One region of the Enterobacter kobei genome, then DNA from elsewhere that is predicted to be linked to it. Evidence: predicted binding sites of a transcription regulator. Region 1 holds the regulator's gene; each other region holds the start of a gene.
What was found. The regulator PurR, encoded in region 1, represses purine synthesis genes. The targets are predictions, from matches to a motif close to CANGCAAACGTTTGCNTG.

Region 1 (5,837 bases):
GCCACCATCGCCACCACGCCCAGCCCGGCGGTTGCCAGGAATGACATACGCCAGCCGATCGCTTCACCCAGCCAGGTCGCAGCCGGTACGCCGCCAATGTTGGCAATCGTCAGCCCCATAAACATGGTCGCCACGGCGCTTGCCTGCTTATGTTTCGGCACCACGCTTGCGGCCACGACCGAGCCCAGCCCAAAGAACGCGCCATGGTTCAGGCTGGTCAAAATGCGCGACAGCATCAGGGTGGTGTAGTCAGGTGAAATGGCAGAGAGCACGTTGCCCAGGGTGAAAATCGCCATCAGGAAAATCAGCGCATTACGGCGCGCGCGGTGTGAAAGCAGTAGCGTCATCAGCGGCGCCCCCACCATCACGCCGATGGCATAAGCGCTGATTAACATCCCGGCCGCAGGGATCGAGACATCCACGCCCCGGGCGATAACAGGCAGTAACCCCATCGGGGAGAATTCGGTGGTGCCAATCCCAAAAGCGCCAATCGCCAGGGCAAGCAGGGGAAAATTGATTTTCATGCGTCAACTCCGGATGCCGTGTCATGTCGTGACACAGAACAAAGAAGCGGAAAGCATGACATCAATCACAAAAAATGAGAAGTTAACAAAATGGCAAAAGATTTTTGCCTGAGAAGTAACAATCCGGTAAACCGGGAGGGAGAAGATTCTCCCTCCGCGTAAATCAGTGCAGCACAGCCGTCAGGCCAGCCGCCACAATCAGCGCCAGCACAACGATGGTGGTGAACAGCGAAAACTTCAGATCGGAACTCATCAATTTTTCTCCTTTTAATCCCCCCACGAAAAGTGAGCTTGCTCATTTTTGCACAGTTTACGTCAAAAATCTTCCCGGATTTAAGCTGATAACCACTTTACCTCTTCCCCTTTTCATCAAGATAGGACAAAATTCCACGCTAAATTTATTAGCGTACCGGCCATTGACCCCCTCCTGACGTCCCGTGTCGTTTTCCTGGCGTACCGCAATCTAAAATTGCGTGATAAGGGTGAGAGAAGGCAAACGTTTACCTTCAAGTATTTCAGGAGTTTAGGATATGGTCTGGAGTGACATTTAATGGCAACAATTAAAGACGTAGCAAAACGCGCAAACGTTTCCACTACAACCGTATCACATGTAATTAACAAAACCCGCTTTGTGGCGGAAGAGACGCGCAACGCCGTCTGGGCAGCAATCAAAGAGCTGCACTACTCGCCAAGTGCGGTTGCGCGCAGCCTCAAGGTGAATCACACCAAATCGATTGGTCTGCTGGCGACCAGCAGCGAAGCGGCCTATTTTGCTGAGATCATTGAGGCGGTAGAGAAAAACTGCTTCCAGAAAGGCTATACCCTGATTCTGGGCAACGCGTGGAACAGCATTGAAAAACAGCGAGCCTATCTCTCCATGATGGCGCAGAAGCGCGTGGATGGCCTGCTGGTGATGTGTTCCGAGTACCCGGAATCCGTACTGTCGATGCTTGAAGAGTATCGCCATATCCCGATGGTGGTGATGGACTGGGGTGAAGCCCGTGCGGATTTCACGGATTCCGTTATCGACAACGCCTTTGAAGGCGGCTATATGGCGGGCCGTTATTTGATCGAACGCGGTCATCGTGAGATTGGCGTGATCCCGGGTCCGCTTGAGCGTAACACCGGCGCAGGTCGTCTGGCTGGCTTTATGAAAGCGATGGAAGAAGCACTGATCACCGTGCCAGAAAACTGGATCGTACAGGGTGACTTTGAGCCGGAATCAGGCTACCGCGCGATGCAGCAGATTGTCTCCCAGCAACATCGTCCTACCGCCGTTTTCTGCGGGGGCGACATCATGGCGATGGGCGCGCTCTGTGCGGCCGATGAGCTGGGTCTGCGCGTCCCGCAGGACATTTCCGTGATCGGCTATGACAACGTGCGCAACGCGCGCTTCTTTACCCCTGCGCTGACCACCATTCACCAGCCGAAAGATTCGCTGGGTGAAACGGCCTTCAACATGCTGCTCGACAGGATCGTCAACAAACGTGAAGAGTCGCAGTCCATTGAAGTCCACCCGCGCCTCATCGAACGCCGTTCCGTTGCGGATGGTCCGTTCCGCGACTACCGTCGTTAATCGCTTTACGGAGCCAGTCACACTGGCTCCCGTAACCATTCCCGGTTAAGCGTTTCGCTGTCCCCCAGATAATCCAGCAGCCAGGCCATAGCAGGTGAAACATCATTTTGTTGCCAGGTCAGACAGCAAGCCGCATCCGGGAACGGATTCTCCAGCGTCAGTTCAACCCACTCGCCGGTGTCGATTCGCGGGCGCGCAAAATGAACGGGCACCATCGCGACGCACAGCCCTGCACTGAGGCAGGTCGCCGACGATTCCCAGTCCGGGGCGACCACGCGACGCTGGTTATCCAGCAGCCAGGTGATACGCTTGGGCAGCGAGCGGGAGGTGTCCTCCAGCACCAGCGACGGCCAGTTACGCAGGGTATCGTCGCTTAACGGCCCCTCCATGGCCGCCAGGGGATGATCGCGTGCCACTACGCATTTCCAGCTCAGCATCCCCATATCGCGAAAGGCATAGCGTCCCCCAACCGGAATCGCCTGCGTCGCCCCAATCGCCATTTCTACCCTGCCGTCCGACAGCGCGTCCCACACGCCGTTGAACACTTCCTGCGAAACACGCAACTCAACGTCAGAAAAATGACGATAGAAATCGACGATCATTTGCCGGGTGCGTTCCGGCTTCACGATATTATCGACCGCGATGGAAAGATGCCCCCGCCAGCCGTTAGCGATCTGCTGACACTGTTCGCGGGTGATCTGCATTTTTTTGATAACAGAACGCCCTTCTTTCAAAAACCACGCCCCGGCAGGCGTTAATTCCACATCACGATGTCGCCGTTCGAACAGCGGAACGGCCAGCCACTCTTCTAGCTGACGCACCGTATAGCTGATTGCCGACGGGACGCGGTGCAGTTCCTGCGCTGCTCCGCTAAAGCTGCCGTTACGCGCGACAGCATCGACCACTTCAAGAGAATAATCTGACCACATTTTCTGCCTGCAAAAAATTTGAATGCACCCGCCAAATATTAGCGTTTCACAAGCCGCTTTGCACTCCCTACACTCTGCGCCAATGTACACCTGCCTCCTCAGGAGAAGAAAATAATGCAACCCAGGAAAGGTTTTTTAGTCTGGCTCGGCGGCTTAAGCGTGCTGGGCTTTTTAGCCACCGATATGTACCTGCCGGCTTTCGCCGCCATGCAGGAAGATCTGCAAACCCCTGCCGCCGCGATCAGCGCCAGCCTGAGTTTGTTCCTCGCCGGTTTTGCCTTCGCGCAGCTGCTCTGGGGACCGCTCTCGGATCGCTTTGGCCGCAAGCCGGTACTGTTGCTGGGTCTGGCCATTTTTGCCGTGGGCTGTCTGGGGATGCTATGGGTTCGCGACGCCACCTGGCTGCTGGTACTGCGGTTTATTCAGGCAGTCGGCGTCTGCGCCGCAGCCGTCACCTGGCAGGCGCTGGTCACCGACTACTATCCGGCGAACCGTACAAACCGAATTTTCGCGACCATTATGCCGCTGGTGGGGCTTTCCCCTGCCCTCGCCCCGCTGCTGGGTAGCTGGATCCTCGCGCATTTCGACTGGCAGGCCATCTTTGCCACGCTGTTTGCCATCACGCTGGTACTGATGCTGCCGGCGTTTGCCCTTAAGCCCGCGCATAAAAAAGAGGCGCATGCCGACGCCAGCCCAATTACCTTTGCCTCCCTGCTGAGCGCCAAAGCGTATCGCGGTAATGTGCTGATTTATGCTGCCTGCTCGGCGAGCTTCTTCGCATGGCTGACCGGTTCACCCTTTATTCTGCACGATATGGGCTACAGCCCGGCGGCCATCGGTCTGAGCTATGTTCCGCAGACCATCGCGTTCCTAGTTGGCGGGTACGGCTGTCGCGCGGCGCTGCAAAAATGGGAAGGCCAGCAGATGCTGCCGTGGTTGCTGGTGCTGTATGCGTTGAGCGTTATCGGGACCTGGGCCGTCGGCTTTATTCCCGGCGTCGGTCTGGCTGAAATTTTGATTCCATTCTGCGTAATGGCCATCGCGAACGGCGCGATATACCCTATCGTTGTGGCGCAGGCGCTTCGTCCCTTCCCGCAGGCGACAGGCCGTGCGGCCGCACTTCAGAATACGCTGCAACTGGGGCTGTGCTTCCTGGCCAGTCTGGTGGTCTCGGCGCTGATTGCCACACCGCTCCTGACCACCACCAGCGTGATGCTGGTTACCGTTGCGCTGGCCGGCATGGGCTATCGTATGCAGGCAGCCGCGCAGCGTGCGCAGGATAACCGCGCGCAGGCAGAAACGTCACATGCGTAATTACTGCAAAAATTATGTAACTTTTCGGTGATTAGGTTGCTAACAATTTTCTATTGAATCACCAAATTTTGCGGCCTATACTAAATTTGGTTCGATTAAATACGATAAATATTAAGTGTTAACGGGAGCCGGAGTGCTCCCGTTTTACCATGGAAGGCATTTCGGCAAGGGTTATCTCCCTTCCTCTGTTCTACGTCGGATACTAGCCTCGCGGTATATACCGTGAGATTTCTCACAAACCAAAAAAAGCGTCTACGCTGTTTGAAGGTTCTGATCACAGTAGGGTGATGGAGAAGCTATGAGTTCATCGTGTATAGAAGAAGTCAGCGTTCCGGACGATAACTGGTCCCGGATCGTCAGTGAACTGTTAGGTCGAGCAGGCATCACGATTAATGGATCATCGCCATCCGATCCTCAGGTTAAACATCCCGACTTTTTTAAACGCGTGTTACGAGAGGGATCGTTAGGCCTGGGAGAAAGTTATATGGATGGCTGGTGGGAATGCGAACGGCTGGATATATTTTTCACCCGCGTTTTGCGTGCTGGTCTGGAAAATCAACTCCCTCGCCATCTGAAAGACACCCTGCGCGTCGCCTCAGCCCGCCTGTTTAACCTGCAAAGTAAAAAACGCGCCTGGATCGTCGGCAAAGAGCACTACGACCTTGGCAACGACCTGTTCAGCCGTATGCTGGACCCCTTCATGCAATATTCCTGCGCCTACTGGAAAGAGGCATCGACGCTTGAAGAGGCGCAACAGGCCAAGCTGCGTCTGATTAGCGAGAAACTGCAGCTTGAGCCCGGAATGCGTGTGCTGGATATCGGCTGCGGCTGGGGTGGGCTGGCGTATTTTATGGCGAAGCACTATGGCGTCAGCGTCGTCGGCGTCACGATTTCAGCAGAACAGCAAAAGCTGGCGCGAGAACGCTGCCAGGGTCTTGATGTTGACATCCGGCTGCAGGATTACCGTGACCTGAACGAACAGTTTGATCGTATTGTCTCCGTGGGTATGTTCGAACATGTTGGCCCGAAAAACTACGACACCTATTTTGACGTCGTGGATCGCAATTTGAAACCAGACGGCATTTTCCTGCTGCACACCATCGGGTCTAAGCGCACCGACAACAACGTCGACCCGTGGATCAACAAATACATCTTCCCGAATGGCTGTTTACCGTCCGTGCGCCAGATTGCCAACGCCAGCGAGTCCCATTTCGTGATGGAAGACTGGCATAACTTTGGCGCGGATTACGACACCACATTGATGGCATGGCATGCACGTTTTCAGGAAGCCTGGCCGGAGATTGCGGACAACTACTCTGAACGATTCAAGCGGATGTTTAGCTATTATCTGAATGCCTGCGCGGGGGCGTTTCGCGCGCGAGATATTCAGCTCTGGCAGGTTGTTTTCAGCCGAGGGATTGAGCACGGCTTGCGGGTCGCCCGCTAAAAAAATAACCCCGGTTACCCGGGGTTATTTTTTATTCGTCTTCTGTG
Region 2 (5,837 bases), 1.8 Mb from region 1:
ATTACGCTTTCTTTAAATGATGGCTGCTTCTAAGCCAACATCCTGGCTGTCTGTGCCTTCCCACATCGTTTCCCACTTAACCATGACTTTGGGACCTTAGCTGGCGGTCTGGGTTGTTTCCCTCTTCACGACGGACGTTAGCACCCGCCGTGTGTCTCCCGTGATAACATTCTTCGGTATTCGTAGTTTGCATCGGGTTGGTAAGCCGGGATGGCCCCCTAGCCGAAACAGTGCTCTACCCCCGAAGATGAGTTCACGAGGCGCTACCTAAATAGCTTTCGGGGAGAACCAGCTATCTCCCGGTTTGATTGGCCTTTCACCCCCAGCCACAGGTCATCCGCTAATTTTTCAACATTAGTCGGTTCGGTCCTCCAGTTAGTGTTACCCAACCTTCAACCTGCCCATGGCTAGATCACCGGGTTTCGGGTCTATACCCTGCAACTTAACGCCCAGTTAAGACTCGGTTTCCCTTCGGCTCCCCTATACGGTTAACCTTGCTACAGAATATAAGTCGCTGACCCATTATACAAAAGGTACGCAGTCACCTAACAAGTAGGCTCCCACTGCTTGTACGTACACGGTTTCAGGTTCTTTTTCACTCCCCTCGCCGGGGTTCTTTTCGCCTTTCCCTCACGGTACTGGTTCACTATCGGTCAGTCAGGAGTATTTAGCCTTGGAGGATGGTCCCCCCATATTCAGACAGGATACCACGTGTCCCGCCCTACTCTTCGAGTTCACAACCTGTGCATTTTCGTGTACGGGACTATCACCCTGTACCGTCGGACTTTCCAGACCGTTCCACTAACACACAAGCTGATTCAGACTCCGGGCTGCTCCCCGTTCGCTCGCCGCTACTGGGGGAATCTCGGTTGATTTCTTTTCCTCGGGGTACTTAGATGTTTCAGTTCCCCCGGTTCGCCTCGTTAACCTATGTATTCAGTTAACGATAGTGTGACGAATCACACTGGGTTTCCCCATTCGGACATCGCCGGGTCAAAGGTTCATATCACCTCGCCGGCGCTTTTCGCAGATTAGCACGTCCTTCATCGCCTCTGACTGCCAGGGCATCCACCGTGTACGCTTAGTCGCTTAACCTCACAACCCGAAGATGTTTCTTTCGATTCATCATCGGTTTGCGAAAATTTGAGAGACTCGAACACACATAACATGTGTGTCGTTTCAATTTTCAGCTTGATCCAGATTTTTAAAGAGCAAATATCTCAAACATGACTCGCAAATCAGTTTTGAGATACGGGGGTCGGCGACTTTCACTCACGAACCAGCAAGTGGCGTCCCCTAGGGGATTCGAACCCCTGTTACCGCCGTGAAAGGGCGGTGTCCTGGGCCTCTAGACGAAGGGGACACTGAAGTCTCAATCGCAAGACGCCTTGCTATTTACTTTTCATCAGACAATCTGTGTGAGCACTACAAAGGCAGGTTCTTTAAGGTAAGGAGGTGATCCAACCGCAGGTTCCCCTACGGTTACCTTGTTACGACTTCACCCCAGTCATGAATCACAAAGTGGTAAGCGCCCTCCCGAAGGTTAAGCTACCTACTTCTTTTGCAACCCACTCCCATGGTGTGACGGGCGGTGTGTACAAGGCCCGGGAACGTATTCACCGTAGCATTCTGATCTACGATTACTAGCGATTCCGACTTCATGGAGTCGAGTTGCAGACTCCAATCCGGACTACGACGCACTTTATGAGGTCCGCTTGCTCTCGCGAGGTCGCTTCTCTTTGTATGCGCCATTGTAGCACGTGTGTAGCCCTACTCGTAAGGGCCATGATGACTTGACGTCATCCCCACCTTCCTCCAGTTTATCACTGGCAGTCTCCTTTGAGTTCCCGGCCTAACCGCTGGCAACAAAGGATAAGGGTTGCGCTCGTTGCGGGACTTAACCCAACATTTCACAACACGAGCTGACGACAGCCATGCAGCACCTGTCTCAGAGTTCCCGAAGGCACCAATTCATCTCTGAAAAGTTCTCTGGATGTCAAGAGTAGGTAAGGTTCTTCGCGTTGCATCGAATTAAACCACATGCTCCACCGCTTGTGCGGGCCCCCGTCAATTCATTTGAGTTTTAACCTTGCGGCCGTACTCCCCAGGCGGTCGACTTAACGCGTTAGCTCCGGAAGCCACGCCTCAAGGGCACAACCTCCAAGTCGACATCGTTTACGGCGTGGACTACCAGGGTATCTAATCCTGTTTGCTCCCCACGCTTTCGCACCTGAGCGTCAGTCTTTGTCCAGGGGGCCGCCTTCGCCACCGGTATTCCTCCAGATCTCTACGCATTTCACCGCTACACCTGGAATTCTACCCCCCTCTACAAGACTCTAGCCTGCCAGTTTCGAATGCAGTTCCCAGGTTGAGCCCGGGGATTTCACATCCGACTTGACAGACCGCCTGCGTGCGCTTTACGCCCAGTAATTCCGATTAACGCTTGCACCCTCCGTATTACCGCGGCTGCTGGCACGGAGTTAGCCGGTGCTTCTTCTGCGGGTAACGTCAATTGCTGCGGTTATTAACCACAACACCTTCCTCCCCGCTGAAAGTACTTTACAACCCGAAGGCCTTCTTCATACACGCGGCATGGCTGCATCAGGCTTGCGCCCATTGTGCAATATTCCCCACTGCTGCCTCCCGTAGGAGTCTGGACCGTGTCTCAGTTCCAGTGTGGCTGGTCATCCTCTCAGACCAGCTAGGGATCGTCGCCTAGGTGAGCCGTTACCCCACCTACTAGCTAATCCCATCTGGGCACATCTGATGGCAAGAGGCCCGAAGGTCCCCCTCTTTGGTCTTGCGACGTTATGCGGTATTAGCTACCGTTTCCAGTAGTTATCCCCCTCCATCAGGCAGTTTCCCAGACATTACTCACCCGTCCGCCACTCGTCACCCGAGAGCAAGCTCTCTGTGCTACCGTTCGACTTGCATGTGTTAGGCCTGCCGCCAGCGTTCAATCTGAGCCATGATCAAACTCTTCAATTTAAGTTTGATGCTCGTGAATTAAACTTCGTAATGAATTACGTATGTTCACTCAGAGACTTGGTATTCATTTTTCGTCTTGCGACGTTAAGAATCCATGTCACTTTGAGTGCCCACACAGATTGTCTGATAAATTGTTAAAGAGCAGTGCAACGCGGCTTTCGCTCACCGTTGCGAGGTGGCATATATTACGCTTTCCTCTTTCAGAGTCAACCCGTTATTTCAGGATTTTTTCTCTTCAACCGACCGGGTTGTCTGTGAAGTGATTCACATCTGCCGTGTCGATGGAGGCGCATTATAGGGAGTTCTCCGCAGGCCGCAACCGCTAAATGACAGAAAAATGACTGACTGCTGCATTCCACAGCAAAACCCCGTCTTATACCCTTTTACACACAGACTTATCCACAATGATACGAAAAAGTAAAAATGTGCGAGCGTTGCGCAAACGTTTTCGTTAAAATGCTCGCGCTTCACAAGGATGCCTCGTCAGGTGTGTTAGATGAGTTTTTCGCAGGAAAATTCATCTAACGCTCTCTGTAATCGTGAAATCCAGGGGATTTACCATGCAACAACGTCGTCCAGTCCGCCGCGCTCTGCTCAGTGTTTCTGATAAAGCCGGTATCGTCGAATTCGCTCAGGCACTTTCTGCACGCGGTGTGGAGCTGCTTTCTACAGGCGGCACCGCACGCCTGTTAGCAGATAAAGGTCTGCCGGTAACCGAAGTGTCCGATTACACCGGTTTCCCGGAGATGATGGATGGACGCGTCAAAACTCTGCATCCGAAAGTGCACGGCGGTATTCTTGGCCGTCGCGACCAGGACGATGCCATTATGGAAAAGCATGATATTGCGCCAATCGACATGGTTGTCGTTAACCTCTACCCGTTTGCCCAGACCGTTGCCCGCGAAGGCTGCTCTCTGGAAGATGCGGTAGAAAATATTGATATCGGCGGCCCGACCATGGTGCGCTCTGCAGCCAAGAACCATAAAGATGTGGCCATCGTGGTGAAGAGCAGCGATTACAACACCATTATTAGCGAGATGGATGCCAACGAAGGGTCACTGACGCTCGACACGCGTTTCGACCTCGCTATCAAAGCCTTCGAACACACCGCTGCATACGACAGCATGATCGCCAACTACTTCGGTAGCCTGGTGCCGGCTTACCACGGTGAAAGCAACGATCCTTCTGGCCGCTTCCCGCGCACGCTGAACCTGAACTTCATCAAGAAGCAGGATATGCGTTACGGCGAGAACAGCCACCAGCAGGCTGCCTTCTATATAGAAGAAGAGATCAAAGAAGCCTCGGTTGCCACCGCTCAGCAGGTTCAGGGCAAGGCGCTCTCCTACAACAATATTGCTGACACCGACGCTGCGCTGGAATGCGTGAAAGAGTTCAGCGAGCCAGCCTGCGTTATCGTCAAGCACGCTAACCCATGCGGCGTGGCGGTGAGCACCTCTCTTCTGGACGCTTACGACCGTGCTTACAAAACCGACCCGACCTCCGCGTTTGGCGGCATTATCGCCTTCAACCGCGAGCTGGATGCCCAAACCGCGCAGGCCATCATCTCCCGACAGTTTGTTGAAGTGATCATTGCACCATCGGCATCCGAAGAAGCGCTCAAAATCACCGCGGCAAAACAGAATGTGCGCGTACTGATTTGCGGTCAGTGGGCAAATCGCGTGCCGGGTCTGGACTTCAAACGCGTGAACGGCGGCCTTCTGGTTCAGGATCGCGATCTGGGTATGGTGACAGAAGCTGACCTGCGCGTAGTGACCAAACGCCAGCCGAGCGAGCAGGAGCTGCGTGACGCGCTGTTCTGCTGGAAAGTGGCGAAGTTCGTCAAGTCCAACGCCATCGTCTACGCCAAAGAGAACATGACCATCGGAATAGGCGCAGGCCAGATGAGCCGTGTCTACTCTGCGAAAATTGCCGGGATCAAAGCAGGTGATGAAGGGCTGGAAGTGAAAGGTTCCGCCATGGCCTCTGATGCCTTCTTCCCGTTCCGTGACGGTATCGATGCGGCAGCCGCTGTAGGCATTACCTGCGTGATCCAGCCTGGTGGTTCTATCCGCGACGACGAAGTGATTGCCGCCGCCGACGAGCACGGTATCGCGATGATCTTCACCGACATGCGCCACTTCCGCCATTAATTCCCGGAGCAGAAAAATGAAAGTATTAGTGATTGGTAACGGCGGACGCGAGCACGCTCTGGCGTGGAAAGCGGCGCAGTCTCCGCGGGTGAAAACGGTCTTCGTGGCACCGGGTAACGCCGGTACTGCCCTGGAACCCGCTTTGCAGAACGTCGCCATCGGTGTGACCGATATCCCGGCCCTGCTGAACTTTGCCCAGAATGAGAAAATCGATCTGACCATTGTCGGCCCGGAAGCGCCCCTGGTGATTGGCGTAGTTGACGCGTTCCGCGCTGCTGGCCTGAAAATCTTCGGACCAACGGAAGGTGCTGCCCAGCTGGAAGGGTCTAAGGCCTTCACCAAAGATTTCCTGGCACGTCACAACATCCCGACGGCGGAATATCAGAACTTCACCGAAGTGGAGCCAGCTCTGGCTTACCTGCGTGAAAAAGGCGCGCCGATCGTTATTAAAGCCGACGGTCTGGCCGCCGGTAAAGGGGTTATCGTTGCGATGACCCTCGAAGAAGCGGAAGCCGCGGTTCAGGATATGCTGGCTGGCAATGCCTTTGGCGATGCAGGCCACCGTATCGTGATTGAAGAGTTCCTCGACGGCGAAGAAGCGAGCTTCATTGTCATGGTCGACGGCGAGCACGTTCTGCCGATGGCCACCAGCCAGGATCATAAACGCGTGGGTAATGGCGATACCGGTCCTAATACCGG
Region 3 (5,837 bases), 870 kb from region 1:
CAAATCGGTGATGGCACGCAGGTGGAGCTCGAACTGGCTGATGGAGGCACCATTTTGTGTCCAGTGGCCGCTGTTATGCACGCGCGGCGCCAGCTCGTTGATCAGCAGGCCGGATGGGGTAACAAAACACTCCATCGCCATCACGCCCACGTAACCCAGCTCGTGCATTATGGCTGAGAGCATGTCTTCCGCCTGCGCCTGCTGGTCGGCATTTGCCTGAGGGAAGGCGACGCTGGTGCGCAGAATGCCGTCCTGATGCAGGTTATGCGTCAGCGGATAAAAGACGGTGTGTCCGTCATGCCCGCGTGCGCCAACCAGGGACACTTCGCCGCTAAAGTTGATGCCCTGCTCAACGATACACTCGCCGTAGCAGTCGTCCGGCAGCTCCGCGGTTTCGTGCGCACGCAGACGCCACTGGCCGCGGCCGTCGTAGCCGCCGACGCGGCGCTTCACGATCGCCAGCTCGCCCAGCATCGCGAACACGTCATTCCACTCGCCTTTATCGGACAACAGCTGCCACGGCGCGGTCGCCAGACCGAGCTTGTCGAACAGCTGCTTTTGCGTCAGACGGTCGGCAATGATCGGAAACACGTCGCGGTTAACGAAGGCGTTATGGCGGGCCAGCTCGCGGGTCAGCGCGGTTTCCGGCCAGCGTTCGATCTCGGCGGTGATCACGCTCTGGTGGAACGGTACCGCTTCCGGTTCGGCATCCAGCCCGACAGGCCAGACGGCAATACCCAGCGGTTCACCGGCCTGGCGCAGCATGCGGCCTAACTGGCCGTTACCGAGGACGCAAACCTGCTTCATGCCGCACCCCGCGGGTCTGGATTATCCAGCACCTCATCGGTCTGGGCTTTACGCCACTCCGCCAGACGCTGGTGTAATGCTTTATCGTGCGTCGCAAGAATTTGCGCCGCCAGCAGGGCGGCATTAGCCGCACCCGCTTTACCAATCGCTAGCGTGCCGACAGGGATACCGCGCGGCATCTGGACGATGGAGTAGAGGCTATCCACACCGCTTAACGCGGCGCTTTGGACCGGAACACCGAGAACCGGTACCAGGGTTTTAGCGGCAATCATGCCGGGCAGATGTGCTGCGCCGCCCGCACCGGCAATGATCACCTCATAGCCATTCTCTTCGGCGCTTTCGGCGAAGCTGAACAGTTTGTCCGGTGTACGGTGCGCGGAGACCACTTCAACGTGGTGCGGAACATTCAGGATTTCAAAGATTTCGGCGGCGAACTGCATGGTAGCCCAGTCGCTTTTGGACCCCATCACGATGGCGACACGCGCCGGATTATTGCGGGAAGACATGCGTCTTAAAACTCCTGTGGTGCGAAACACACTGCTTTCGAGGGCACAGAGAATAGCATGTTATACGAGCAAGGAAAACGGTTGCGCGGTCGTAAACCAGGCGAAAAAACGTTAAAACGGAAACGCAATCAGCTCAACACCCTCAGGCGTCACTTTGACCATGGAACCTTCGCTGTGCCAGGCACCCAGTACGACGCGATGGGCCGGTTCGCCGTTGGCAAGAAGGGAATGAACGTCAGGGCGGTGGGTATGACCGTGGATTAACCACTGAACCCCATGTTTTTCCATTACGCTCACTACGGCCTGCGGATTGACGTCCATGATGGTCATGGATTTACTGCTGTTAGCGGCTTTACTGCCCGCACGCATTCTGGCTGCGATGCGTTTACGGATAAAGAGCGGCAGGGCAAGAAACAGCGTCTGGATCCAGGGGGTGTGAACTTTGGCGCGAAACGCCTGATAGCCGGTATCGTCCGTGCAGAGCGTATCGCCGTGCATAATCAGCAGCCTGCGGCCATAGAGGTCGAGCACCTGTTCTTCCGGCAACAGCGTCATGCCGCTTTCGCGGGCGTAGCGCTTGCCGAGCAGAAAATCACGGTTGCCGTGAATGAAATAGCAGGGGACTCCGGAATCAACCAGCGCCTTAATGGCGGAGGCGATTTCACGATGCAGCGGGTCAGGATCATCGTCGCCAATCCAGGCTTCAAACAGGTCGCCCAGGATGTACAGCGCATCGGCGCTTTTCGCTTCACCGCGTAAAAAACGCAGAAAACCGGCGGTGATCGCCGGTTCTTCTGTTTGCAGATGCAGATCCGCAATAAAGAGTGTCGCCACGAATTACTCGCTGACGGTCACGCTTGTAATCACAACGTCTTCTTTAGGAACGTCCTGGTGCATGCCGCTGCGGCCAGTAGAGACGGCTTTGATCTTATCGACCACGTCCATACCTTCAACCACTTCTGCGAACACGCAGTAGCCCCAACCCTGCAGGCTTTCGCCGGAGAAGTTCAGGAAGTCGTTATCAGCCACGTTGATGAAGAACTGCGCGGTCGCGGAGTGAGGCGCCTGGGTACGGGCCATTGCCAGCGTGCCACGGGTGTTTTTCAGGCCGTTGTTGGCTTCGTTTTTGATCGCTTCTTTCGTCGCTTTCTGCTTCATACCCGGTTCAAAACCGCCACCCTGGATCATAAAGCCGTTGATCACGCGGTGGAAAATGGTGTTGTCGTAGAAACCTTCGCGGCAGTAGTCCAGGAAGTTTTTAACTGTTTCAGGCGCTTTGTCATCAAAGGTTTTGATTACGATATCGCCATGATTAGTGTGGAAAGTAACCATTTTTGCATCCTGTTCCGTTATTGTGGTACGTCGACCCGCGTTTGGGTCACATATAGGGGCTTGTTATAGCATAACCACAGGACGCGATCACCTTGCATTGTGTGCTGATCCTATTCCGAATTATAGGTATTATAGGGAACAAACAACCCACACACGTGTTTACATGGAATCTTCGATGTTAAAAATCTTTAATACAATGACGCGCCAAAAAGAGGAATTTAAACCTATTCATGCCGGGGAAGTCGGCATGTACGTGTGTGGTATTACCGTTTACGATCTCTGTCACATCGGCCATGGGCGCACCTTCGTTGCCTTCGACGTGGTGTCACGTTACCTGCGTTTTTTAGGCTACAACCTGAAATACGTCCGCAATATCACCGACATCGACGACAAAATCATCAAACGCGCGAATGAAAACGGCGAGAGTTTTGTTGCGCTGGTGGATCGCATGATTGTCGAGATGCACAAAGATTTCGACGCTTTAAACATTCAGCGTCCGGACAGCGAGCCGCGTGCAACTCACCATATTCACGAAATCATTGAGATCACCGAGAAGCTGATCGCACGCGGTCACGCCTATGTGGCGGATAACGGCGACGTGATGTTCTCCGTGCCAACGGACCCGACCTACGGTGCGCTTTCCCGTCAGGATCTGGATCAGCTGCAGGCTGGGGCCCGCGTGGACGTGGTCGACGTGAAGCGTAATCCGATGGACTTCGTGCTGTGGAAGATGTCCAAAGAGGGTGAGCCAAGCTGGCCATCTCCGTGGGGTGAAGGGCGTCCGGGCTGGCACATTGAATGTTCCGCGATGAACTGCAAACAGCTGGGCAAACACTTCGACATTCACGGCGGCGGTTCGGATCTGATGTTCCCGCACCACGAAAACGAAATTGCGCAGTCCACCTGTGCCCACGGCGGCGAGTACGTGAACTACTGGATGCACTCCGGAATGGTGATGGTTGACCGCGAGAAGATGTCAAAATCGCTGGGCAACTTCTTTACCGTGCGCGACGTGCTCAAGTATTACGATGCGGAAACCGTGCGTTACTTCCTGATGTCCGGCCACTATCGCAGCCAGCTGAACTACAGCGAAGAGAACCTGAAGCAGGCGCGTTCGGCGCTGGAACGTCTGTATACCGCGCTGCGCGGTACCGACAAGTCTGTTCCTGCCGCAGGCGGCGACGCCTTCGAAGCTCGCTTTATTGAGGTGATGAACGACGACTTTAATACTCCGGAAGCCTACTCCGTGCTGTTCGATATGGCGCGCGAAGTGAACCGTCTGAAGTCAGAAGATATGGCGGCGGCGAATGCGCTGGCCTCTCATCTGCGTAAGCTCTCTTCCGTGCTCGGCCTGCTGGAGCAGGAGCCAGACGCCTTCCTGCAGAGCGGTGCGCAGGCGGACGACGGCGAAGTGGCGGAAATTGAAGCCTTGATCAAGGCACGTCTGGAAGCGCGTCAGGCGAAAGACTGGGCGGCGGCAGATGCGGCGCGTAACCGTCTGACAGAGATGGGGATTATTCTGGAAGACGGCCCGCAGGGCACCACCTGGCGTCGTAAGTAATTTTCCCCTCACCCTAACCCTCTCCCACAGGGAGAGGGAATTGTTAGGTTTTCTCCCTCTCCCTGTGGGAGAGGGCCGGGGTGAGGGCATCAGCGCGCACGTTTTCTCCACCACAGCAACCCCATCAGCACCACTCCCGGCAGCCAGACCCACAGCAACTCTGAAATGATCACCTGATGTCCGTACGGCGTGGTATAGCGCGACAGGGCAAACGGCGCGACTTTTATCACCTGCCACGGGGCAAAGAAGCGTTCATCTGACCACGGCCACAGCCAGCCGACCCCTTTTCCGCCGGTCGTCACGGAATCCAGCAGGCTGTGAGACAGCAGTGACACGGTCAAAAAAAGCCAGCAGCGCGTCAGAGGGGTTTTGAACCATCGTCGGCCAATCAGCACGCAAAGTATCGGCACCACAAAGGCAAACAGCAGGGAATGGGTAAAGCCGCGATGCCCGAAAACATTGCCGTAAGCGACGCCGAACTTAAACGCCAGCACGTCGGCGTCCGGCAGCATGGCGAGGACAATTCCGGCAAATAACAGGCGGGGAGGGATAACTTTACTTCCCAGGCCTAAGCCCAGGCAAAGGGGAACAGCTGCGTGAGTGATAACGGTAGGCATTGCATTTATCCATGGCAAATCATGGAAATATAGCAGGGTAATGGCGGAAAATACGCTGTGCTATATTCTGATTTTACGCCGACTCGCGTGCGATAAGCTGCCCGGAGAGGGTGATGCGTTGCGTTTGCAGATCTGGCTCTTTCAGCTTACGGATAATCAGCCCTGCCGCCTGACGCCCGGTTTCATCGCTCGCTGAGGAGACATAGGTCAACGACGGTGAGGTAAGGTTAACGTGAAGCATATCTTCAAAACCGACCAGCGCGACCTGCTGCGTCAGAAACACATCTTTACCCACCGTACGCCCCACCTGGTGAATGCCTGAGATGGAGCCGAGCATGGCATCCGGCGAGTGGCAGAGCAGGGCGGTGATGGTGTTGTTCTTCTCAAGCAACTGGCGCGTTGCCATCGCCGCCGCCTGGGTATCATCGGGGCAGGGGGGAGAATATTCGTCACGCCAGACCAGCCCGCTTTGCGTCATGGCACTGCGAAAACCGAGCAGGCGTTGCTCGCGGAGAAGACAGCCGTCGCGCCCGCCAATATAGGCAATATTGCGATGTCCGCGCTCGATAAGATAGCGCGCGGCCAGGTTCGCGGCCTGGCGGTTATCGCGCATGACCAGGTTACATTTTTCATCCAGCAACGACTGGGAAACGACCACCAACGGCAGCGGGCAGTGGCGAATGTGTTCCGGCAGCGTTGCGGTGCGGGTGTCGGACGCCAGATAGATGACACCCGCCACGCCCTGCTGCTTAAACGAGAGCAGGGTGCGTTCAAGATGTTCACGGTCATTCAGTGGCTGACCGAGAAACACCATATAGCCTTGCTTCTCCAGTTCCTGAACAATGCTCGCCATCACCTTGATGGAAAAGCTGTCGCTGAAGTCCCGCAGGATCAGGCCAATTAAATTAGAGGTGTTGGCGCGAAGGTTGGCAGCGGCGACGTTATGAACATAGCCCAGCGTCGTGATGGCGGCGTTGACCTTCCCGATCGTTGCCTCTGAGATTTTCCCTTTCT
Region 4 (5,837 bases), 250 kb from region 1:
ACTCTGCGCTGCGCAGGTGTTTATCGCGCTCAGCATGATTGGTGTCAACGCTGTTCGTATTAATGGTCACATTGACTTTATCCGCCGCAGGATTTTTCTCGTCAAAGGTGAATGTGCCGTCAAAATCTTTAAAGGTACCGTACAGCCAGCTGTATCCCAGATGCTGAATACGGAAATTGACGAACGCGTGCTGGCCCTCTTTATCAATTTTATAATCCGCCGCCACGGCGGAACCGGTGGTGAATAACAGAGAGCCCAGTGCGATACCCAGCAGGTGTTTTTTCATTTTATACTCCAGAGTCAATTGACGAGCGGCCAAGCATGCGCTTGAGCGTATCGTCTTTATCAATAAAGTGGTGTTTAAGGGCGGCAAGCCCGTGCAGCACGGACAGGATCACCACGCTCCAGGCAAGCCAGAGGTGGACCACCCCCGCCGTGTCGGCCTGAACCCCAGCATCACTGAGCGTTGCTGGCACCTCGAACAGACCAAAAACGCTGATCGGCTTGCCGTCTGCCGTCGAAATGAGATAGCCGCTGATCAGAATGGCGAAGAGCAGCGCATAAAGCGCAATATGCGCGGCGACAGCACTGAAACGGGTCAATTTACTGTGGGTCTTCGGTGCTGCAGGTGGCGGGGAGATATGTCGCCATATCACGCGGAAAATCAGCCCCAGCATCAGCAAAACGCCGATGCTTTTATGCAACTCCGGCGCCTGGTGATACCAGCCGTCGTAATAGCTGAGCGTGACCATCCAGAGTCCAAGTCCGAACATGCCATAGACGGCAATGGCAAATATCCAGTGCAAACTTATGGATATTATTCCGTAGCGCCGGGAGGAGTTACGCAATTGCATCAGAATGTCCATTTTCAAATTAACCGAAACGTAAAAATGAACGGGAAGGCAAGATATTGCAACTGAAATAAGAGTATATGGATTTTTATTTTATTTATTTCAGCAATTTTGAAAAGGAACCGCAAAGGTAATTCAAAGGCTTCGTGCAAGGCGGAATAAGCAGGGGAAAAGAGATTAAATAAACATAAAGTAACGTCAATAAATGTCAGTCAACGCTTTCAATAAAATACAATGTAAATAAAATCAACGATCGCAAGTAGTGCCCACAGTAAGATATAGAGCATAAAATGTTCGCGAATATTATTGACGAGAAAACTCACGATCCTGCGCATAATGCCCCATGATTCACCGTAAAGAAAACGGGCCCCGAACTGTCCGGAGCCCATAGCGATTATCCGTTAAAACGCGCGAGTGAGAAGGGCGTCAGATCAAACTGAGGCGTGATACCCTGAGCAAATTGCGCGGCGATTTCACCCAGCACGGAAGCGAACTTAAATCCGTGTCCGCTCAGCCCGGTAATGAGCAGGGTGTTGTCATGTCCTGGCAGCGTATCAATGATAAAGTCTTCATCCGGCGTGTTGTCGTAGGTGCAGGCCGCGCCGTAGAGCAGGCCACCCACGCCCGGGAGAATATTGCGCAGGAACGAGAAGGCTTCTGAACCATCCTGCGGACAAGCACCAAACGGTTTACGCTCGTCAGGTGAGGAGATAACTTGCCCCCCGTTGTGTTTTCCAATCTTGAGCGCGTCTTTTTCGGAAGGGAAACCGTAGAACTGATCGCCATTGGGCAACTCGCCGGTGAACGCCGGGAATTTATTCTGGGCACTGTAGCGACCATCCGACTGGAACCACGAAAAGACCTTACGCACGGGCTGGATCGGCAGGTCTGGCAGCAGGCGGGTGACCCAGGTTCCAGCGCTGATAAGCAAACGAGACGCCGAATATTCACCGTCCAGAGTCGTTACCGTCACGCCATCTGCGTTATGCGTGATGGCCTCCACCGGACAGTTAAACAATTGCGCACAGCCCGCTTTGGCGGCAAGGTCGATCCAGGTTTTGATGGCGGTTTCACAGTGCAACACCCCGGAGTTGGCTTCAAAGAGGCCAATATAATCGTCCGGGACGGTAATTTCTGGCCAGCGCGCGGTGATAGCCGGCGCGTCCAGCTTCTCAACCTCCAGATTAAAGGCCTTTGCGCTGCGTTCCACATTAGCCAGAAATTCCGAACGGGCCGGGCCAAGATTGATGACGCCCGTACGTTCGAAAATGCGCTCTTCAGTCTCTTTAGCCAGCTCGTCCCACAGCGTCTGGGCACGAAGCACCAGCGGAACATAGCGTTCCCCCTCGCCATAGGCATGGCGAATGAGACGCGTGTCGCCGTGGTGGCTACCTTCGCTATGGGGCGGCAGGTGAGAGTCAATCATCAGGACATTGAGTCCTGCCTGTGTCGCGTAATACCCGGCGGCCGATCCTACGGAGCCACTGCCAATAATGATTAGGTCATATCTCATATGCATCTCGTCACGTACGTTTTTTTTAGCAGAGTAATTAACAAAGCGGGTGCAAACAAGCGGGAAATAAATAAGGCACCGCGTGGGTGCCTGTTGAAAGAAAAGTGAGCATTCGGTTAGTGCCGTTTATACTCATTTTCCTGATAGTCGCCAGATTCTATTTTTGCAATTCCTGCCTCTAAAATAGAAATAAACTGACGGGCGACGTCTGTCGTAAGCCACAGCGTCTGTCCAACTTCCGCTTCTTCACGGTTCAGCTGATTTGGGGTCTGGTAGTGCAAACGCAGCATCAGTGCATCGTAGCTGTCTACGGTACTGATATCCCAGCCAACGAGTGGGTGGGTCTGGATGACTTCGCTATTCTTTTCCATTATAACCCCCATAATGCGTGTTAGAAGACAACGACTTCGAGGTTCAATGCATGTTTTTCTGAAAGCAACTTCAGTATACAAGTAATAAGGGTTCCTAAGGGAAAAATAAACAGCTAGCAACACATTTTTCTGCTTTTTAGGATTGTTCGAGCAATAAAACACCATCTTGTTCACGATTTTTAAAGAAGTTGCCGAATTATTTTGAACTTTCTGGAATTTCAGGCAAAAAAAAGCCGGGGCGACCCGGCAAAAAACACAATGAGGGAGCAGTGTTAATCTGTGATGAACCAGTCGTCCGCGCTCTCCCACGTTTCCTGCAGGATTTCGCTGATGCGATCTTTATCTTCTTTTGCACCGCCAATGACGGAAAGGTTGTTCGCCGCGGCGTAACGAACAGTGACGGCGCCTGCATTGTCGGGGAAGGTGTTATGAATACGACGGGATAATTCGCCTGCCAGTGCGTCAAGCGCGCCAGCAGGCAGAACGGTAGTTTTGGCTATGGTGACTTCAATACGCATAAATGCCCCCTGTGTAATATACTGTTTATTTATACAGGTATATTGTTCGTTTGACAACAAGGGGCGTTGATTATTTAGCGTTTTACCGTCCAGTTGACGGTTTCGCCTGCCAGGAAGGGGATCAGCGTATCATCCGTCAGGGCAATGGATGCCTCCACCTGGCTCGCTTTGCGCTCCAGTTCAATGAACGTGTCATTGACCGGCAGGCCGTAAAAGCGCGGGCCGTTGAGGGAGCAGAACGCTTCGAAATGTTCCAGCGCGTCCATCTCTTCAAATACCGTTGCATAGCTGGCAAGGGCCGTAGGGGCGTTGAAACAGCCTGCGCAGCCGCAGCTCGCCTCTTTACGATGGCGGGCGTGAGGCGCGGAGTCTGTGCCGAGGAAAGCGCGTGAGAAACCGCTGGCAACCAGTTCGCGCAGCGCCTGCTGGTGAACGTTGCGCTTAAGGATCGGCAGGCAGTACAGGTGAGGGCGTACCCCGCCTACCAGCATGTGGTTACGGTTAAACATCAGATGCTGTGGGGTGATGGTGGCGGCAATCAACTCGTTGCCGTCACGCACATATTCTGCGGCGTCTTTGGTGGTGATATGTTCAAAGACCACTTTAAGCGCAGGCAGGCGCTGACGCAGCGGTTCCATCACGGTCTCGATAAAGCGGGCTTCACGGTCGAAGATATCAATCTCGGCATGCGTGACTTCGCCGTGTACCAGCAACGGCATGCCCAGTTTCTGCATACGTTCCAGCACCGGCATGATGGCATCAATGCTGGTGACGCCGTGGCTGGAGTTGGTGGTGGCGTTTGCAGGATAGAGTTTCGCCGCCGTAAAAACGCCTTCGTTAAACCCGCGCTCAACTTCGTCCGGATCGAGAGAATCGGTCAGATAGCAGGTCATCAGCGGGGTGAAATTATGTCCAGCCGGGACGGCATCCAGAATGCGCTGGCGGTAGGCAATCGCGGCATCGACGGAGGTGACTGGCGGAACCAGGTTTGGCATGACAATCGCGCGGCCATAAATTTCACTGGTATAAGGCACGACGGTTTTCAGCATATCGCCATCGCGCAGATGGATATGCCAGTCGTCAGGGCGGCGGATTTTAAGAACCTGGGGTTGTGCAGTCATGGAAGCTCCGGCTTGTCAGGAATCAGTCATAAGGATGGCTGTTTTTGCCGGACACAAATCATAAGCGGAAACGTTTTCGTTTGCACACTTTTCCGTAAAAAAAAGGGCGCCGCAGCGCCCTTCAGGTTAATCGGTGAAAGGAATGATGATTTCTCCCGGTTTCACCTCTATCCCTTTTGCGTATTTTTTCGCAAGGGCTTCACCCTTACTTTTGTCTTCGCTTAAGACATACGCCGGTTGCTGATTGAAATAGTTACGCAGCGACTGGTTCAGATAGGGCATCAGGGTTTGCAGAACCGGTGCCATCTTGTCCGGTGAAACCTGCGCATCGACCACTTCCATCTCCTGCAGGAAAATCGCGCCCTTCTCTTTGTTGAAAACCGGAAGTGCCTTCAGCTTGAGCTTGATGTTGGCTTTCTGGTTGCCAAAAAGGGAGGTCATATCAAGGCTGGCATCCCCGGCGAGGGTGACTTTGTTGGGCTCTTCACGACCAATCTGGCTGGTGAGATTGGTGAGAATGATATGCGCATCGGCAAGGCCTGGCACACCAATGTCTTTGGAGAAATTGTTATGTTTTTCCAGCGCCTGATTAATTTCCTGTTCACTGACGGTGTATTGCGTAAGCTGATTGCAGCCCACCAGCAGGCCGCTAACGATAAATGCGGCGGCAATGACAATTTTCTTCATGGTGTTCCTCAACGAAAAATCGGCGCTTCTGTCCTGTAGCGTCAGTATGTCAGTGTGAAATGGCAGAAACCAGCAGAAAATACTGAGAAGTGAGGCGGGAGAGTTCTCCCGCCAACGAGAAGGATTATGCGCCCGGCTCGAGCATACCGCTCGCGCTGCGCTTCTGGCTGAACTGCCACCAGAGGGCCAGTAACGTCATAAAGCCCACTGCGCCGAGCATCATCCACGGCAGTTCCGGTTGATTCAGCGCTTTACCGGCATCGAACAGCCAGCCGCCGCCGGTGTAGCCTAACGCGCCACCAAAGGCCAGACCGAGTCGGCTGAATCCCATATAGCTGCCGCGGGCACGCGCGTCCGCAAGCGAGGCGCTCAGCGTTTCCCGGGCGGGCTCGGCGATGATGGAGCCGATATAGAAGGTGCAAATCAGCGTAAACAGCTGCTGGAGCGAGCTCACCAGACCGATCGGCATCATGCTCAGCGTCATCAGAAACAGCCCGGCCATCAGGCGATGTTCCAGGCGAAAACGCCGTTCGCTCCAGCGGGCGATGGGGTAGAGCAGCGTCAGTGACAGGCAGGCTTCAATGGCGTACATCCATTTAACGGCAGCAGGCGTGCCCGCAATATCGTTTACCATGATCGGCAGCATCAGCATCACCTGCACGGCCAGCATGTAATACCCGGTCAGGGTCAATACGTAGGTGACAAAACGCTTGTCGCGAAGCACGCGACCTAGCCCTTCGCGCACCGGCGCTTTTACCGTCGACAGTTTCCAGGCG

Region 2: a site for PurR is predicted at 3,424-3,441, ahead of purH (bifunctional phosphoribosylaminoimidazolecarboxamide formyltransferase/IMP cyclohydrolase). Genes of this name have one in related genera too.
Region 3: a site for PurR is predicted at 1,384-1,401, ahead of purE (5-(carboxyamino)imidazole ribonucleotide mutase). Genes of this name have one in related genera too.
Region 4: a site for PurR is predicted at 4,438-4,455, ahead of pyrC (dihydroorotase). Genes of this name have one in related genera too.

Annotation. Positions count from the first base shown of each region.
Region 1 covers NZ_CP017181.1:1,998,268-2,004,104, reverse strand. The annotation lists gene BFV64_RS09640 (MFS transporter) at 1-524, opposite strand, end outside; gene cydH (cytochrome bd-I oxidase subunit CydH) at 688-777, opposite strand; gene purR (HTH-type transcriptional repressor PurR) at 1,075-2,100, shown strand; gene punR (DNA-binding transcriptional activator PunR) at 2,118-3,029, opposite strand; gene punC (purine nucleoside transporter PunC) at 3,144-4,343, shown strand; gene cfa (cyclopropane fatty acyl phospholipid synthase) at 4,642-5,790, shown strand; gene BFV64_RS09610 (riboflavin synthase) at 5,822-5,837, opposite strand, start outside.
Region 2 covers NZ_CP017181.1:214,169-220,005, reverse strand. The annotation lists rRNA gene BFV64_RS01060 (23S ribosomal RNA) at 1-1,095, opposite strand, end outside; tRNA gene BFV64_RS01055 (tRNA-Glu) at 1,288-1,363, opposite strand; rRNA gene BFV64_RS01050 (16S ribosomal RNA) at 1,449-2,988, opposite strand; gene purH (bifunctional phosphoribosylaminoimidazolecarboxamide formyltransferase/IMP cyclohydrolase) at 3,549-5,138, shown strand; gene purD (phosphoribosylamine--glycine ligase) at 5,155-5,837, shown strand, end outside.
Region 3 covers NZ_CP017181.1:1,125,281-1,131,117, forward strand. The annotation lists gene purK (5-(carboxyamino)imidazole ribonucleotide synthase) at 1-807, opposite strand, end outside; gene purE (5-(carboxyamino)imidazole ribonucleotide mutase) at 804-1,313, opposite strand; gene lpxH (UDP-2,3-diacylglucosamine diphosphatase) at 1,425-2,147, opposite strand; gene ppiB (peptidylprolyl isomerase B) at 2,151-2,645, opposite strand; gene cysS (cysteine--tRNA ligase) at 2,821-4,206, shown strand; gene BFV64_RS05335 (metal-dependent hydrolase) at 4,296-4,823, opposite strand; gene malI (Mal regulon transcriptional regulator MalI) at 4,897-5,837, opposite strand, start outside.
Region 4 covers NZ_CP017181.1:1,745,634-1,751,470, forward strand. The annotation lists gene BFV64_RS08330 (YceI family protein) at 1-286, opposite strand, end outside; gene BFV64_RS08335 (cytochrome b) at 288-854, opposite strand; gene BFV64_RS08345 (YceO family protein) at 1,073-1,186, opposite strand; gene solA (N-methyl-L-tryptophan oxidase) at 1,246-2,364, opposite strand; gene bssS (biofilm formation regulator BssS) at 2,481-2,735, opposite strand; gene dinI (DNA damage-inducible protein I) at 3,008-3,253, opposite strand; gene pyrC (dihydroorotase) at 3,328-4,374, opposite strand; gene BFV64_RS08370 (lipoprotein) at 4,501-5,061, opposite strand; gene mdtH (multidrug efflux MFS transporter MdtH) at 5,186-5,837, opposite strand, start outside.